DNA from 3 places in the Gottfriedia sp. NPDC058432 genome. Region 2 is predicted to be linked to each of the others. Evidence: predicted binding sites of a transcription regulator. Region 2 holds the regulator's gene; each other region holds the start of a gene.

Region 1 (5,601 bases), on a different contig from region 2:
TACTGCAATATCATCTACGAGATCATTGTTGTTACCGTATTTTGGATAGTCTCCTTCAATTTCAAAATCAACAACAATTCCATTTTCATCGCGAATTGTTTTAACTTTTGCATGCTTAATTGCTGATAATGAATCAGCACATACTGACAATCCTGCAATACCTGTTGCCATTGTACGTTTTATATTTGCATCATGTAACGCCATCTCTATTCGTTCATAGCTATATTTATCATGCATAAAGTGGATACAATTTAATGTATTAACATATAATCCTGCTAACCAATCTAATAAAACGTCAAACTTCATTTTCACTTCTTCATAGTCAAGATACTCAGATGTAATCGGAGCATACATAGGTGCTACTTGAGCTTTTGACTTTTCGTCTTTACCACCGTTAATTGCATATAATAATGCTTTCGCAAGATTTGCACGTGCACCAAAGAATTGCATTTGTTTACCGATTGTCATAGCGGATACGCAACATGCAATACCATAATCATCACCATATTCTGGACGCATGATATCATCATTTTCATACTGAATTGAGCTAGTTTTAATGGACATTTTAGCGCAATATTGTTTAAATCCGACTGGTAGTTTTTCTGACCAAAGTACTGTTAAGTTAGGTTCTGGAGCAGGTCCTAGATTATCTAAAGTATTTAAAAAGCGGAATGAGTTTTTCGTTACTAGTGGACGACCATCTATTCCTATTCCACCAATTGACTCTGTTACCCAAGTAGGATCGCCAGAAAATAATTCATTATAATCAGGGGTACGAGCAAACATAACTAATCGTAGTTTCATTACAAAATGATCGACTAATTCTTGTGCTTCTTGTTCGGTTAAAGTATTCTCTTCAATATCGCGTTCAATATAAATATCTAAAAATGTTGAAACTCGACCTAAACTCATCGCCGCCCCATTTTGCTCTTTTATAGCTGCTAAATATCCAAAATATAACCACTGGAAAGCTTCTTTTGCATTTGTTGCCGACCCAGAAATATCAAATCCATGTTTTGCAGCCATTTGTTTTAATTCATTTAATGCGCGAATTTGTTCATTTAGTTCTTCACGATCTCGTATTACTTCTTCTGTCATTACACTTGTCATTTTATTTAATGTATCAATTTTATCTTTAATTAGTCGATCGACGCCATATAGAGCTACTCTTCTATAGTCACCTATAATTCTTCCACGACCATATGCATCAGGTAGACCAGTAATAACACCTGAACGCCTTGCTGCTTTCATTTCTGCAGTATAAGCATCAAATACGCCTTGATTATGCGTTTTTCGATATTCTGTAAATATTTTGCTTATTTCTTCATCAACTTTATATCCATAAGATTCACATGATGCTTCAGCCATTCGAATTCCACCAAATGGTTGTAATGATCTTTTAAAAGGTTTATCCGTTTGGAATCCAACAATTTGCTCTAATTCTTTTTCTAAGTAACCTGGTTCGTGTGAAGTGATCGTAGATACAATTTTCGTATCCATATCTAAAACTCCGCCCTTTTGGCGTTCTTCCTTAGATAACTTAAGTACTAAATCCCAAAGTTTGCTAGTTGCTTCAGTTGGACCAACAAGAAAAGATTCATCCCCAACATAAGAATTAACATTTTTTTGAATAAAGTCTCTTACATCAATCGATTTTTCCCATCGTCCAGTTTCAAATTGTCTCCATTGTTCCATCGTATTACTCCTCCTCTTCTGTATATAATACAGAAAGCTAATTAGGTATATAACAGATTACGTATATAATTTATCATACGATGAACTGAAACTTTCACTTATATTATGAACATATTGTGAAATGTTGAACAAAGTAGTTTTGATGTTAATAATATTAACACCTAATTCTTTCCACTAAATTACAGTTGCTTCATATATATAGTAATTCGCTCTGAAAACTTTCCTGTTAAACAACAAACTGTTATACTCAAAAGATAGAAACTGTATTAGCAAATTCACTGAAAAATATGGACAAGACAATCACAATCCGGATATGTGCTAATACTATGGTTAATACAAAACCGAAATTGAACAATGTTTATTTAAAGGAGTAATTTATGAATACAAAACTAAATCTTTCTAGTTCGATTAATGAAAAATTAAATTTAATATATAATGAACAAATTCAAAAAGTTCTAAAAGAAGAGCAATTATTAATCGGAACAAAGCAATATGTTTCTCAAGACAAAACGATTTTAGAAGATGCTATTACTGCCCTTCTACTTGGTAAAAATATATTATTAAAAGGTCCAACAGGAAGTGGTAAAACGGTTTTAGCTGAGACTCTTTCAAAATTGTTTTATCAACCAATGCATAGCATAAATTGCTCAGTCGATTTAGATTTAGAAGGTATTGTTGGTTACAACACAATTGCTTCTAATACACACGGTTCTGAAGTAATATTCATCGATGGACCTTTAATGAAAGCAATGAAGAAAGGTCATATTTTATATATCGATGAAATTAACATGGCTAAACCAGAAACATTACCATTACTACATGGTGCGCTTGATTATCGTAAAATGATTACAAATCCATTTACTCAAGAAGTAGTAAAAGGTGACGAAAACTTTAGAGTAATCGCAGCAATTAATGAAGGATATGTAGGAACTAGCGAATTAAATGAAGCTTTAAAAAATCGCTTCATTATTATAGATGTTCCATACATTAACGGGGAATCATTACTTCAGTTATTAAAAGTTGAATCTGAGCTTCAAGATGAAGAACTACTTAAGAAATTCACAAGCTTTTCAAGTGATTTAATCCCATTAGCAAGTGAAGGCAGAATTAGTGAGGATGCAGCAAGTATTCGTGGTGTTCTTGACGCATGTGATTTATCTGTTCATATACCAGTACTTCGAGCAATTGAACGTACAATTATCGCTAAATTAAGTGATGATATTGAGCGTGAAACTGTTAGAGAACTAGCTGAAAGTTATTTTCTTTCTTGAAATGAGTGATGATTAATATATGAAACAAATCATTTTTAACAATAAAAAAATCGACGCTTCCACTTTTCTTCAAATGGAAAATTTATCGATTTCTCTTTCGAAAGATCGTAATTCATTTTTAGAATTTGATTTTCAGGCGTATTACGACGATGAAGAACAAAAATTTACTGTAAGTCATTTTTGGGATACACAAGAGCATAGTACACAGTTACAAGGTTTGAAATCAGATGTGTACTTAAAAGCTTTAGGTAATAAACATTACTCAGATTTTAGTGAATTCAAAGATACTCTAAAGGAATTGCAAGAAACTCATTTAAAAAGTTTTTTCACACAATTATTTGTCCTTCTAGAGGATATCCGACTTGAAGAGTTGATTATTCATCAAAGACCAGGTACAAGACAATTATTTTCTACGAGAAAAAAAATATATAGACATTATTTTCAATCACAATTTAAAGCAAATGAAATGCGTAATTTCCAATTAGATCAATTGTTTTGTTTAATTTATCTTTCACTTACTTCAACTCAATTAACTTATCAAACGAATGAACAACTCGAGGATATTTTACCCATCCTCTTTCAAGCGTTTGAAGCTAAGAAAACAAGTGATATTGCTTCTATTGTATTTAGAGTGCAGCAGAGATTACTCTCACTGTATAAGGAAGATATGATTCACACATACTTTGGCTATTTACCGTTAAATAAAATTAATGAATTAACTTCATGTAATAGTAAGGTAAAAGAGCTTCAAAATGACGACCAGCAAGAAGGTCTTGATGAAAGAAATAGCGAAAATGAAAGATTATCAACCTGGCATAGAGAAAGTAAAAATAATGAAACAGATGACAATTTTTTACGATTTGAAGTTGAAAGTGGTACAAAAACTTCTATTAAAGCAAATTTTGCACGAGAAGAAGAGGCCGGCGATCAGGCAATTGCAAATGCATTCGGTTCCTCCAAACAAGGAGAGAATAAAAAGTCAAAACAAACTGATTCACATGAGGCTACAAATTCATCCTCTTCACAGCAAAATCCTTTTGGTAAATACAATAGTAATGTTTCGATTAAATATAAAGAAGCAATTGGGCAAACAGTTACTGAAAAGAAACAGTATTCTACATTGTCTTCAATGGTATCAAAAGATGTTAAAGAACTAAGAAAAACGATTGAAAAATCATTAGAAAATAAACAAAATGCACCGACTGATAAATTCTATGGTAGGTTAAATAAAAAATGGGTTCGACTTTTCACAGAAGAAAATCCTAAAATGTTTTATAAAAAACAAACTGAATCCAAAGAATTAGATGCTGTCTTTTATTTATTAGTTGATTGCTCTGGATCGATGTTTAATAAAATGGATGAAGTGAAAAAAAGCGTCATTTTATTCCATGAAACATTAAAACAATTAAAAATCCCCCATAGCATTAGTGGCTTTTGGGAAGATGCTTCAAATGCTACAAAAGAAAATAAACCAAATATTTTACATCAAGTCATTCCTTTTTCAAGCTCTTTATCACCTTCAGTAGGTCCAAATATCATGCAACTTCAAGAAGAAGAGGACAATCGTGACGGCTTAATGATTCGAATTGTTTCAGAAGAACTCGCTAAACGCACAGAAAAGCACAAATTTTTGCTCGTGTTTACAGATGGCGAACCTTCAGCATTAGATTATTTCCAGGATGGGATTATCGATACGCACGAAGCAGTTAAGCAAGCTAGAAAACTTGGAATTGAAGTAATCGGTACTTTCATTGAAGAAGAAGAACATCAAGAAGAAACTTCACAATTAATGAAAAATATTTATCAACACCATTACTTAATCGCCTCAAATGCAGAAGATTTAAGACTTCAATTAAAACCAATGCTTAAAAAATTATTATTAAGAAGCATAGAATAAGATAGTTGTCCATAAAATGAAATGAAATAGGTTTGCTAGTAACCTATTTCTTTTTATTTTATAGGAAGTTAAAATATTTTGTCGAACGGATTTACATAACGAAATCGTATTTCCTATTGATTTTTAAAATTAAACGGAGTACGATAAATTTTGACGACTTAGAGAGATGCATATTTAAAGAAAAGCTAGTGAATGACCGCTAGTTTGTTTGTATTTAAGGGGGATTAGACTATGCCTACTTCATTTAAAGCAACATTTTTACGTGTACGATTCGTATTATTGGTTGCGTTAGTAGTTTGGCTAAAAACGTATATTGTTACTCTGTTTGGATTCGATTTAAAAATTGATACAGTCTTTCAAAATGTAATATTATTTATTAGCCCTTTAGCATCCTCCTTATTTCTTGTAGGGATTGCACTTTTTTTCAAAGGGAAAAAACGTAATACGATTGCTCTTTTGATTAATTTTATTTTAACCTTGCTATTATGTGGAAACGTTTTATTTTACGGATTCTTTAATGATTTCATAACTTTACCAGTGCTGTTCCAGACTAGTAATATGGGAGATTTAGGATCAAGTGTAAAAGAACTAGCAAGCTTTAAAATTATTTTTATGTTTGTTGATATCCTTATCCTATATTTGATCTCGAAGAAATTTCCTAAATTTTCAAACACAGGTCGAGTACCTTCATTTATGAAGTCAACTTATTATTTAATTACGATTGCAATTGCAGTTTTA
Region 2 (5,601 bases):
AAAAGCTAGGATTCCAAGATGGTGGTATTCGAAAAAGCTATTATACAGATAATTTTGAGGATGCATTAGTTATGTGGGTGAATTTGAAATGATAAATGAAAATTGTTTAATTCTTGCTATAGAGACAAGCTGTGATGAAACTTCAGCAGCAGTTGTTAAAAATGGAAATGAAATTTTAAGTAACGTAGTAGCTACTCAGATAGATATTCATAAACGTTTTGGTGGAGTTGTACCTGAAGTTGCATCACGATTGCATGTTGAGCAGATAACTTTGGTAATCGAAGAAGCTATGAAGCAAGCACAGGTAAAATATGAAGATCTAGCAGCCGTTGCTGTTACAGAAGGTCCAGGGCTTGTAGGAGCGTTACTAATTGGGGTAAATGCGGCAAAAGCAATTGCATTTGCACATGGATTACCGCTTATAGGAGTTCACCACATTGCTGGTCATATTTATGCTAATCAACTAGTAAAGCCCCTGCAATATCCGCTATTAGCCTTAGTAGTTTCTGGTGGACATACTGAGCTTGTCTACATGAAGGAAGATGGCATCTTTGAGGTTATAGGTGAAACAAGGGATGATGCAGCAGGGGAAGCTTATGATAAGGTCGCTAGAACACTTAAATTACCTTATCCAGGTGGTCCTCACATTGATCGACTAGCGCAAGAAGGAAATGCAACTATTCCTTTTCCTAGAGCATGGTTAGAAGAGGGTAGCTATGATTTTAGTTTTAGTGGATTAAAGTCAGCAGTTATTAATTATATGCATAATGCTGAACAAAGAGGCGAGGAAGTATCACCAGCTGATGTCGCAGCAGGCTTCCAAGAGAGTGTAATTGAAGTAATTGTTTCAAAAACAATTCAAGCTGCAAAAGAATATAACGTTAAACAAGTTTTATTAGCCGGCGGAGTGGCAGCTAATAAAGGGTTGAGAGCTACATTACAAAACGAGATGAATGCTTTGAGTAATATAGAATTAGTTATACCACCACTATCACTTTGTACTGATAATGCTGCAATGATTGGCGCTGCTGCATTTATCCGTTTAAAACAAGGAAAACTAGGTAATTTGGCATTAAACGGGAATCCAGGCTTGGATTTAGAGAATATGTAAGAAGTACTTATTCACAGTTTTTTTATAAAATGTGGATAAGTACTTTTTATTTGTTAAAAACTTATTAAACTATGTGAACAAAAATGTGAATAACATTGCTGTATTTCTGTGGATAATGTGTATAAACCTGTGTAAAAGCTAAATTATAATTGAATATATGTGGATAAATATGTAGATAAGTAAAAACGGATAGCAAAAAGCATATCCGTTTAATCAATTATTCTTGTAAGTTCTCCCATTCTTCCATTAGGTCTATTAACTTAGCTTCGAAATCATTTTTCTTATTTGTTAATTCCTGTACTAATTGAAAATCACCGTAAACTTCTGGCTTACATAATTCTAGTTCGATCGTCTCTATATCAAGCTCATACTGAGATATATTACTTTCAATTTCCTCTATACGTCGCTGAGTTTGACGAAGTTTTTTCTTTAATTCTTTGTCTTGTTGATAATCAGAAATTGGCTGAGAGGATTGTTTAACTTGTGTTAATGTAGCCTCTTTTTCTGCTTGTTCTTTTTCGAATGCTTCGTTTTTCTTAAATTGGTAATAGTCATAATCACCCAAATAAATTGATAATCCTGCTTTTGCTAGTTCAAAAGTTTTTGTGGATAATCTGTTCATAAAGTAACGATCATGAGAAACGAATAAAATTGTTCCAGGGTAATCTAACAAAGCATTTTCTAATACTTCTTTACTATCTAAATCTAAGTGGTTAGTAGGCTCATCAAGAATTAGAAAATTAGCTTTTTTCATCATAAGTTTAGCCAATGCTAATCTTGCCTTTTCTCCACCACTTAAAGAGGTAACATTTTTAGTTACATCATCTCCAGAAAATAAAAAGTTCCCTAATATTGTCCGAATTTCTTGTTCGGGCTTTAATGGATAATCATCCCAAAGTTCGTCTAATACTCTCTTATTAGAAGTTAGTTTTGCTTGCTCTTGATCATAGTAACCAACCGAAACATTTGCACCAAAATCAATCGTTCCCTGTAATTTTTCTAAGTCTCCAATAATCGTTTTAAGTAATGTCGATTTACCAACACCATTTGGACCGACTAATGCGACACTATCGCCTCGATTTAGTACGAATTTCATTGTCTGATCAATTGTTGGGATCCGATCATAGCCAATAAATAAATCTTGTACAGACAACACATCATTACCGCTTTGTTTTTCAATTGAAAATGAAAAATTAGCTGAAGATTCATCTCCAAGTGGTTTGTCTAATCTTACCATTCGATCTAATTGTTTTCTTCGACTTTGGGCTCTTTTTGTAGTTGAAGCACGCGCAATATTACGCTGCACAAAATCTTCAAGTTTATTGATTTCCTCTTGTTGTTTTTCGAACTGTTTTAACTCTTGTTCATATTGAGCTGCCTTTAGATCAAGATACTTACTATAATTACCAACAAAACGTTGATGCTTATGATTAGATATTTCATAAACAATATTAACAACTTGATCAAGGAAATATCGATCGTGGGAAACGATTAATACTGCACCAGGATATGACTGTAAGTAGCGCTCTAACCAACTAAGAGTGTCAATATCCAAATGGTTCGTAGGCTCATCCAGAATTAACAAATCAGGCTTCGTCAATAATAGCTTACCTAATGCCAGTCTTGTCTTTTGTCCGCCGCTTAACGAAGAAATTTTTGTTTCGTAATCTTCATTACTAAAACCTAAACCACTAATAATTGAACGAATATCTGCTTCAAACTGGTAACCACCGTTTTCTTTGAAAGTATATTGAAGATGATCATATTCATTCATAACCTTGTCATAAACGGCTTGGTTAGAATAAACATCCTCTCTTGTCATTTTAACTTCTAATTTTCTCATATTGTCTTGCATCTCTACTAAATGATTGAAAACAGAATAATATTCTTCCCAAATCGTTTGATCGCTTTGTAAACCAGTGTTTTGGGCTAGGTAGCCTACAGTAACATCTTTAGGTTTATTTATTTCACCGCCATCATAGGATATTTCACCTGCTATGATTTTCAGTAATGTAGATTTTCCAGCACCATTACGTCCAACAATGGCAACTCGATCACTCGTTTGAACTTCTAATTTTATATTTGAAAGTATAATGTCACTACCAAAATACTTTGAGACATTATTTACTTGTAAAAGAATCATGGATAACACCTCATTGCAAAATTTTTTATCTATGTAACTGTAGACTGTCAAAATTCTTAAATATAGTGTATATTTTACATTAGAACAAGTACTTTATTACTAAAATAAAGTCAAATTACACACCATAGTAAAAAGAATTACAGTAAGTGGGGGATTAAAAAATGGATTCGGAACAAATTAAAATTCCACAAGCTACTGCTAAACGTCTACCTTTATATTACCGTTTTATAAAGAATTTGTCTTTATCAGGTAAACAAAGAGTTTCTTCAGCAGAGTTAAGTGAAGCAGTAAAGGTAGATTCCGCTACAATCAGAAGAGATTTTTCTTATTTTGGAGCACTCGGTAAAAAAGGTTATGGCTATAACGTAAATTATTTATTAACTTTTTTCTCGAAAGCGCTTAACCAACATGAAGTTATGAAAGTTGCATTAATTGGTGTTGGTAATTTAGGAACTGCATTCTTACACTATAATTTTATAAAAAATAATAATACTAAAATTGAGATGGCATTTGATATTGATCCAAATAAAATTGGTACTGAAATAGGTGGAGTACCCGTTTATAATCTAGATAATCTAGAGGACGTTATGAATGAAGATATTCAAATCGTTATATTAACTGTTCCTGCACCTGTGGCTCAATCAATAGCTGATCGATTAAATGGAAAAAATATTAGAGGAATTTTAAATTTCACACCTGCCCGAATTAGTGTACCAGAACATATTCGCATTCATCATATAGACCTAGCAGTTGAACTGCAAACATTGGCATATTTTTTACAACAATAAATTCATATTAAAATAAAAACCCCCAAAAATTTGGGGGTTTTTAATGTAAATTGATCTGCTGAAAAACGACAAAAGAGTTCATTAACATATGTGTTAAGATTGGAACCATAATTGAGTTTGTTCGTTTATACAGGTAACAAAATACAAAACCGATTAGAAAGTAAGATAAGAAGAAGGGTATGTCTCCGTGCATAAGCGAAAAAATCGCTGAACTAATCCCTGCAGAAATAATAAATGGTAAACGATTATAAAGTCTTTTAAAAATGATTCGACGAAAAATAATCTCTTCTAAAATTGGTGCAACTAGACTTGGGATGATAATAAAAGCTGGATTAAGCTTAGCAATGTTTATGATATTCTGAGTATTTTCTGAGCCTTTATGTAAATCAAATACATAAATTAAAATTAAATTACAAACAATTTGAGTTAGCATTGTTATGAAGTAACCTAAGATAACCCAATTGATTATTGTACGATAATTAGTTTTTAGATTCTTTATTCCTTCATAAATGGGCTTATGTAATAAGATAAGTATAATAATTAACCCAGTTACGAAACTAATACAACCCCATAATGCCACCGCTTCAAGAGAAGCTGTTTTCTGATCCACTCCAACGTATAAGTTACTATTTAATAAATAGGGCACCCCAAAAACCGCTGAATACTGAAGAACGACATACGTTAATAAAATCCACAAATCTCTAGTTTTCAATACGATAGCTCCTTTGTGTTGATATTTTTCATAACTCAAAGGTTTATAACAACACGTACATTATTTTACGCGTTTCTTTTGTTTCTTAAAAGAAATTTTCACTTTTTATTTTACTTTTGATTGTAAAGAAAAAAACTTATTAAATTTCGACAAGAAAAGTGCCTGCTTCGGACTTGCAAAATTTTTTGATATTATTTAAACTAATAATTGTGTTAGCACTCAATATACATGAGTGCTAAAAAATAATGATTTGATTATTGAGGAGGTATTTACACATGTTAAAGCCATTAGGTGATCGTGTTGTAATTGAGCTTGTTGAGTCTGAAGAAAAAACTGCTAGTGGTATCGTGTTACCAGGTAGTGCACAAGAAAAGCCACAAGAAGGCAAAGTTGTTGCAGTAGGTACTGGTCGAGTACTTGAAAATGGTGAGCGCGTTGCTTTAGAAGTATCTGTAGGTGACCGCATTATCTTCTCTAAATATTCAGGAACAGAAGTTAAGTACGGTGGTACTGAATACTTAGTACTTCGCGAAAACGATATTCTTGCAATCTTAGGTTAATAAAATAAAAATACTTAAATTAAAAAATATACTTTTTATATTATAAGGAGGTCATTTTCATGGCAAAGGACATTAGATTTGGTGAAGAAGCACGTCGCGCAATGTTACGTGGTGTAGACGCTTTAGCTGATGCTGTAAAAGTAACTTTAGGACCAAAAGGACGTAATGTAGTACTTGAGAAAAAATTCGGTTCTCCATTAATTACAAATGATGGTGTTACAATCGCTAAAGAAATCGAATTAGAAGATGCATTTGAAAATATGGGTGCAAAATTAGTTGCAGAAGTT
Region 3 (5,601 bases), on a different contig from region 2:
ATTCTTTATAAGTTAAATTTGAAATAAATTTAGTACGATTAACATATATGTCTAAGCTTATTTTTTTTGATAAAACATTAACGAGTCTTATAAAAGCTAAATTTTGCTTTATTATATTTTCCTGTTTATAAATTATTGGTGAATTATTTTTTATTAGCCTTTGGAACGAATCAAATCGATTATAATTAACGGGGAACAAATTGTCCTCTTTTTTTGAATAGGATGAAAAATGATTAAAAATATTCGGGTTTATTCGTTTTTTTTCTACCACTTTCTTCAAACTACATACCTCCTATGATTACCATCCTACGATCCCATTTAAAATAGTATTCATTAACGAGAAAATTATGAATTATTTTATATTTAAAACTCTTAAAATAGTTATTGCTTTTTAGACTCAAAATTTTATAGAATACTATCAATATAGTTTTTTACAATTAAATATTAGCTAATTAAGTTTATTCACTTTAAATGATTCAGTATGAAGACATCGTCCTAAAACTTGTTTTTTCGTCTGTCTCACTAAAAAATAAAGTGATTCTTAATACGCTCGTATAATTTTGGAAATAACCGGTCCAAAAGTTTCTACCAAGCTGCCGATATAGTTTGACTACGAGAGATATGACATAGCATATTCTCTCCTAAATATTTAGGAGGAAACAAACATGAATCTACATGAGATGAAAACGTCAACAAAAGCTGAAAAGGCTGATTTTTTAATCATAAATGGGAAAATAATAAATGTTTTTACGAAAGAAATAATAGAAGATTCGATTGCAATTACAAATGGAAAAATAGTTGGAATAGGTGATTATGAAGCTAATGTAGTAATAGATGCAGAAGGTAAATATATATCACCAGGCTTTATTGATTCCCATGTTCATATCGAATCATCGATGGTTTTACCTAGTGAATATGCGAGAACTGTACTACCACATGGTGTAACTACAGTTATTACCGATCCTCATGAAATCGCAAATGTTGCTGGGGTTGATGGAATAAAAATGATGTTAGACGCATCAGAAAATATTCCGTTAGACGTTAGAATTATGTTACCGTCATGTGTACCAGCAACCTCATTAGAGCGCGGGGGAGCCATACTTTATGCAGAACATTTAGAGCCTTTTATGACACATTCAAGAGTACTTGGCTTAGCTGAAGTAATGGATTATCCTGCTGTTATGTCGATGGAAAAACAAATGATCGATAAATTAAAATTAGCTCACGCTTATCAAAAGCCAATCGATGGTCATTTAGCTGGACTATCTAAAAATGAAATAAACACATATTCCTATGCAGGTATTTCAACTGATCATGAATGTACAAATGTACAGGAAGTAATGGAAAGACTAAGAGCAGGGTTATATGTTGCATTTAGAGAAGGGTCCGCTGCAAGAAATCTAAAGGATTTATTACCTGCAGTAAATGATCGAAATGCCCAGCGAATTATGTATTGCACTGATGATAAACATTTAGACGATATCATGAAAGAGGGTTCGATTGATTTTTGTATTCGTACAGCAATCAAATTTGGAATTCACCCAGTGACTGCTTATTCAATGGCAACATTAAATCCAGCAACATGTTATGGTTTAAAACAAAAAGGAGCAATTGCTCCTGGATATGAAGCAAGCTTAGTATTTTTAAACGACTTAGAATCAGTAGAAGTTACGGACGTATGGTGTAAAAATGAGTTTATCGTTAAAAACAAACAAATTAGTAAACTAATTAATAGTGAAGAGTCGAATGTAATTGATTCAAAAGTAAGCTTAGGAGATCTAAAGATTGAAGATCTCGAATTAAAAACCGACTCCAAAACGCTTGCTAATATAATTGAAATTAATCCAAATAGTATCGTAACAAATCATTTAATTGAAAAATTATCAAATGAATATACTTATTTTGTTCCAAATGTCGCTGAAAACTTATGTAAAATAGCAGTATTAGATCGCTACCATTCTGAAAAAGAGATTGGTCTTGGAATTGTTAAAGGTTTAAATTTAATTGAGGGAGCAATCGCTACAACAATAGCTCATGATTCACACCAATTAATCGTTGCCGGTATGAATGATGCTGATATGTATCTTGCAATAAAAACAATTGAAGAAATGAACGGTGGAATTGTAGTCGTATCCTCTGGAAAAGTAATTGCCAAATTATCATTACCAATTGGCGGTTTAATGAGTAATAAATCTGCAGAAGAAGTAGAAGCAGGTTTACTCCAAATTGAAAAATCATTACTTCAAATTAGACCAAACAATACATTTAACGCTTTTTTAACATTATCATTTCTAGCACTGCCTGTAATTCCAAGTATAAAAATTACGACAAAAGGTTTATTTAATGTAAATGAATTTAAATTTATTCCAGTTTTTCTAAATAACTGAACTAAATGAAGACTCTTATCAAAGGAGTCTTTTTTTATTAATTATATAAGTGGTATAGGTAAATACTTGTAGTTGATATGCAAAATAGATGTTAAATGAGTATTAGGAATTTTTTATAGAGGAGTATTTTGAATGTCAGATGTGATTTTTAATCATTTTAAAAAAGTGCCACTTTTTAAAGATCTATCGGATGAGGAGCTTCAATCTATAGTAGATATTTCACATATGAGAATATATAAAGCAAAATCATTTGTCTGTATGCAAGGTGACAAACTTGATCGAGTGTTTTTTATACACTCTGGAAAAGTAAAAATACATATAACTGATCCGTCGGGTAGAGAACAAATTGTTTCGATACCCCGAACTGGCGAGATGTTTCCACATGTTGGTTTATTTCGAAAAGGAACTTTCCCTGCTCATGTTGAAGTTCTCAAAACAGCGGAGTTAATTGTCACTCCAATCGCTGACTTTGAGGAAATTCTGATTAAATATCCTGAATTATGTATTAAGTTATTTAAGTTTTTAGGAGAAAAAATTATTGACTTACAAGCGAGATTAGTTGAACAAACACTACATAATACATATGACCAAGTAATCATGTTACTACTACGTCTATGTAAATCGAATGGGGTATCTTTAGATAAAAATCAATCTAAACTAACAACTCATTTTACGAATCGCGAACTTGCTAATATGATTGGTTCATCCAGAGAGTCAGTAAACCGTACGATAAACCAATTAAGAAAAAAGGAATTAGTTACGATTGATTCAGAGGGTTTTTTTGTAATAAATATAGAAGAATTGCAAGCGGAAGTTAACTAAAAAAGGAGCATGAGTTGTCATGCTCCTATATAAACTAGATTTATTTAAGCCCTAACAATTGCTCGTTTAAACAATATATTATTTTCTAAATGGATATGTTGGAATGTATCAGCCTCAAGAGCTTCAAGTCTTTGATAAACCAGGCGGTAAGTACCACATGCTTCCATTGGTGGAGTATAGTCATTCGTGATTTCACGTAATTCTTTTAAAATATCCCCTGCAGAACTGTGCTCATTTTCTAACTCGTCAACGACTTTACTTAATTTCGTGTAATTTTCTTCAGTTGGATTTTTTTCATATTCTAAAATTAATTTAAAATCCACTGATTCTTCTTTCCAAGTATGTTGCTCTAATTCTGTTTTTAAATCAAAAAACAGTTTGTGTAATCTTACTAAATGAGGTTGAGTTTCTCCGTGAACTCGCATTACTTTCGTTACATATGGGCTTAATTGAGGTAATTCTTCATTTAAAAAACGATGATGCTTGCTTATAATATGATCGATTAAATCACTACTAGATGCTTCTTTAATATCAATTACTACTTCGTTTGATAATTTTGTTTCTTGATAAAGTGTATTTAGTTTTGTTAAAATTTCATCTTTTGATAAATTTTTTTCTTCAATCGCATCAATTAGAGGTCTATTTCCACCGCAGCAAAAATCAATTCGATATGTTTTAAATAGATCACTTGCTTTTGGGAATTCAGTAACAATCTCACTAATCTTAGATAACTCATTAAATGGTTGATTCATTTTAGTACCCCCGTAAGATTTTTGTTGTTTTGTCTTTCTAAAAAAAGATTACCAAATATATTGATATAAATTTGTGATATAAATCACAAATTGAAGTTTTTTTAGGAATAGACATAATTTATTTTCTTAAATAGAAGCGAGGTATTAATAATTGCATCATAAAATTAATAAAACATAAACAAATAAAAAATAATACTATTAATACAATTATTTCAGTAAGCAAAGCCAAAAATAAAATGACTCAAGAAACATACTTGAGTCATTTTTACTTTTTTAAATTCACTTTTTTCAATTTGTAATGAAGTCGGTCTCGTACTTATAGTTAATTTAATCAAAATCTTATTGAAGTATTTTGAAGATAAATTTGTATTAAGGGCAGAATATAAAAGTACTTTGGACTTTAAATTCTATAGGGTAAGGAGAGATTGAAATGGAAGACAAAATTGATTTTTCTGAAAAAATACATATTGGTGAATTAATTGCTGTTTCTAATGTTTACGGCTTAACTCCTTATACGCTTCTTTTAGAACTTGAAAAAGGTAATATTGAAGTTTTCCTTACGATAGATGAGTTTAATGAAAAATACAGAGACACAACAGATTTGGATTGGTGTCAATTAAACAATGGTAAAGTTTTTTCTAAAAAGATTGAAGAGTAAACGGTAAATACTTTGGAATATTGATTAATTAAATACAGAAATAGACTTACATCATTCAAATAAAAAGTATTTTGCTTTTCGCTTTATCTAAAGGTAATACAAATTCTTTGGATTCGTGTTCTACAATCCAACAATCAATCATAAGTGGTAAGAGTTATAAGAGGTAAAAGAGAAGTAATTTGAAAACATAATTTGAATTGATTGCTTCAAGGATTTATCATTTTTTCATTTGATAGAATTTCACAAACCTAATATTGTGTTTAACTTCTTTTATTTAATACGATTTCTCCGAACATGGCCAATTGATCATTATTTAAATGATCTCGATCTATATTTGGTAGAACAACTGATATTAGAAAATTAACTTCGCTGTTTAACCTAGTAATCTCTTCTAACAAATGGATTTGGATTCCTTTCATTTCGTTGATTACCTCTAAATACAAATCATCTTTAGTAGAATTTAATTCTTTATTTATACTGCTCATATCAAACACCTCCAAAGAAAATTATTCGTTGCAAATGCTTCAATATCCTTTATGTATATCTGCTTTTTTAGTTTCAAAAAATTAAATTTTAGGGTAAATGATTTTCTCAGCGTTTTACATTGCAATAAAATAAAAAAACTCAGCCAATAATTTTAGATTTTGGCATGAGTAGGATATTTATTAAATAAAACGAATTCATTCACCAATATTATCTTCAAACCACGCTTGAAGCTCTTTTAATGATGTAAAAGAGAAGATTTCTTCTCCGTTTTGACCGTTATCAAAACCGGTGTTTCCTCTTAAAGTAATTTGTCCTTCTTCTCCAGAAATTAAGATCGCATAAGGGTGGTTTATATTTATATATCTTGCATCTAAATCATTATCAATCCAATTCTTACTATTCAAAAATGCTTCGAAATGTTCCATTTGTATTCCTCCTGTCGAAACTATTATTCCAATTATTAACAAAAAATAGACCTTAAAAAGTTTGTGGAAGA

The links. The regulator Rex, encoded in region 2, represses fermentation and respiration genes when NADH is low (regulators of the CRP and FNR family bind a similar motif). The targets are predictions, from matches to a motif close to TTGTGAAATATTTCACAA.
Region 1: the regulator Rex is predicted to act here: its motif matches at 1,810-1,827, upstream of pflB (formate C-acetyltransferase).
Region 3: the regulator Rex is predicted to act here: its motif matches at 4,033-4,050, upstream of ric (iron-sulfur cluster repair di-iron protein).

What each region holds. Positions count from the first base shown of each region.
Region 1 covers NZ_JBHXLC010000005.1:9,293-14,893, forward strand. The annotation lists gene pflB (formate C-acetyltransferase) at 1-1,695, opposite strand, end outside; gene ACFWM3_RS07065 (ATP-binding protein) at 2,073-2,966, shown strand; gene ACFWM3_RS07070 (vWA domain-containing protein) at 2,986-4,863, shown strand; gene ACFWM3_RS07075 (LTA synthase family protein) at 5,095-5,601, shown strand, end outside.
Region 2 covers NZ_JBHXLC010000043.1:17,199-22,799, reverse strand. The annotation lists gene rimI (ribosomal protein S18-alanine N-acetyltransferase) at 1-92, shown strand, start outside; gene tsaD (tRNA (adenosine(37)-N6)-threonylcarbamoyltransferase complex transferase subunit TsaD) at 89-1,111, shown strand; gene ACFWM3_RS24205 (ABC-F family ATP-binding cassette domain-containing protein) at 1,329-3,254, opposite strand; gene ACFWM3_RS24200 (redox-sensing transcriptional repressor Rex) at 3,416-4,042, shown strand; gene ACFWM3_RS24195 (CPBP family intramembrane glutamic endopeptidase) at 4,083-4,754, opposite strand; gene groES (co-chaperone GroES) at 5,030-5,314, shown strand; gene groL (chaperonin GroEL) at 5,374-5,601, shown strand, end outside.
Region 3 covers NZ_JBHXLC010000013.1:97,872-103,472, reverse strand. The annotation lists gene ACFWM3_RS14980 (DUF4397 domain-containing protein) at 1-271, opposite strand, end outside; purine riboswitch at 531-633, shown strand; gene ade (adenine deaminase) at 666-2,387, shown strand; gene ACFWM3_RS14970 (Crp/Fnr family transcriptional regulator) at 2,520-3,209, shown strand; gene ric (iron-sulfur cluster repair di-iron protein) at 3,254-3,961, opposite strand; gene ACFWM3_RS14960 (hypothetical protein) at 4,392-4,619, shown strand; gene ACFWM3_RS14955 (hypothetical protein) at 4,880-5,104, opposite strand; gene ACFWM3_RS14950 (hypothetical protein) at 5,300-5,530, opposite strand.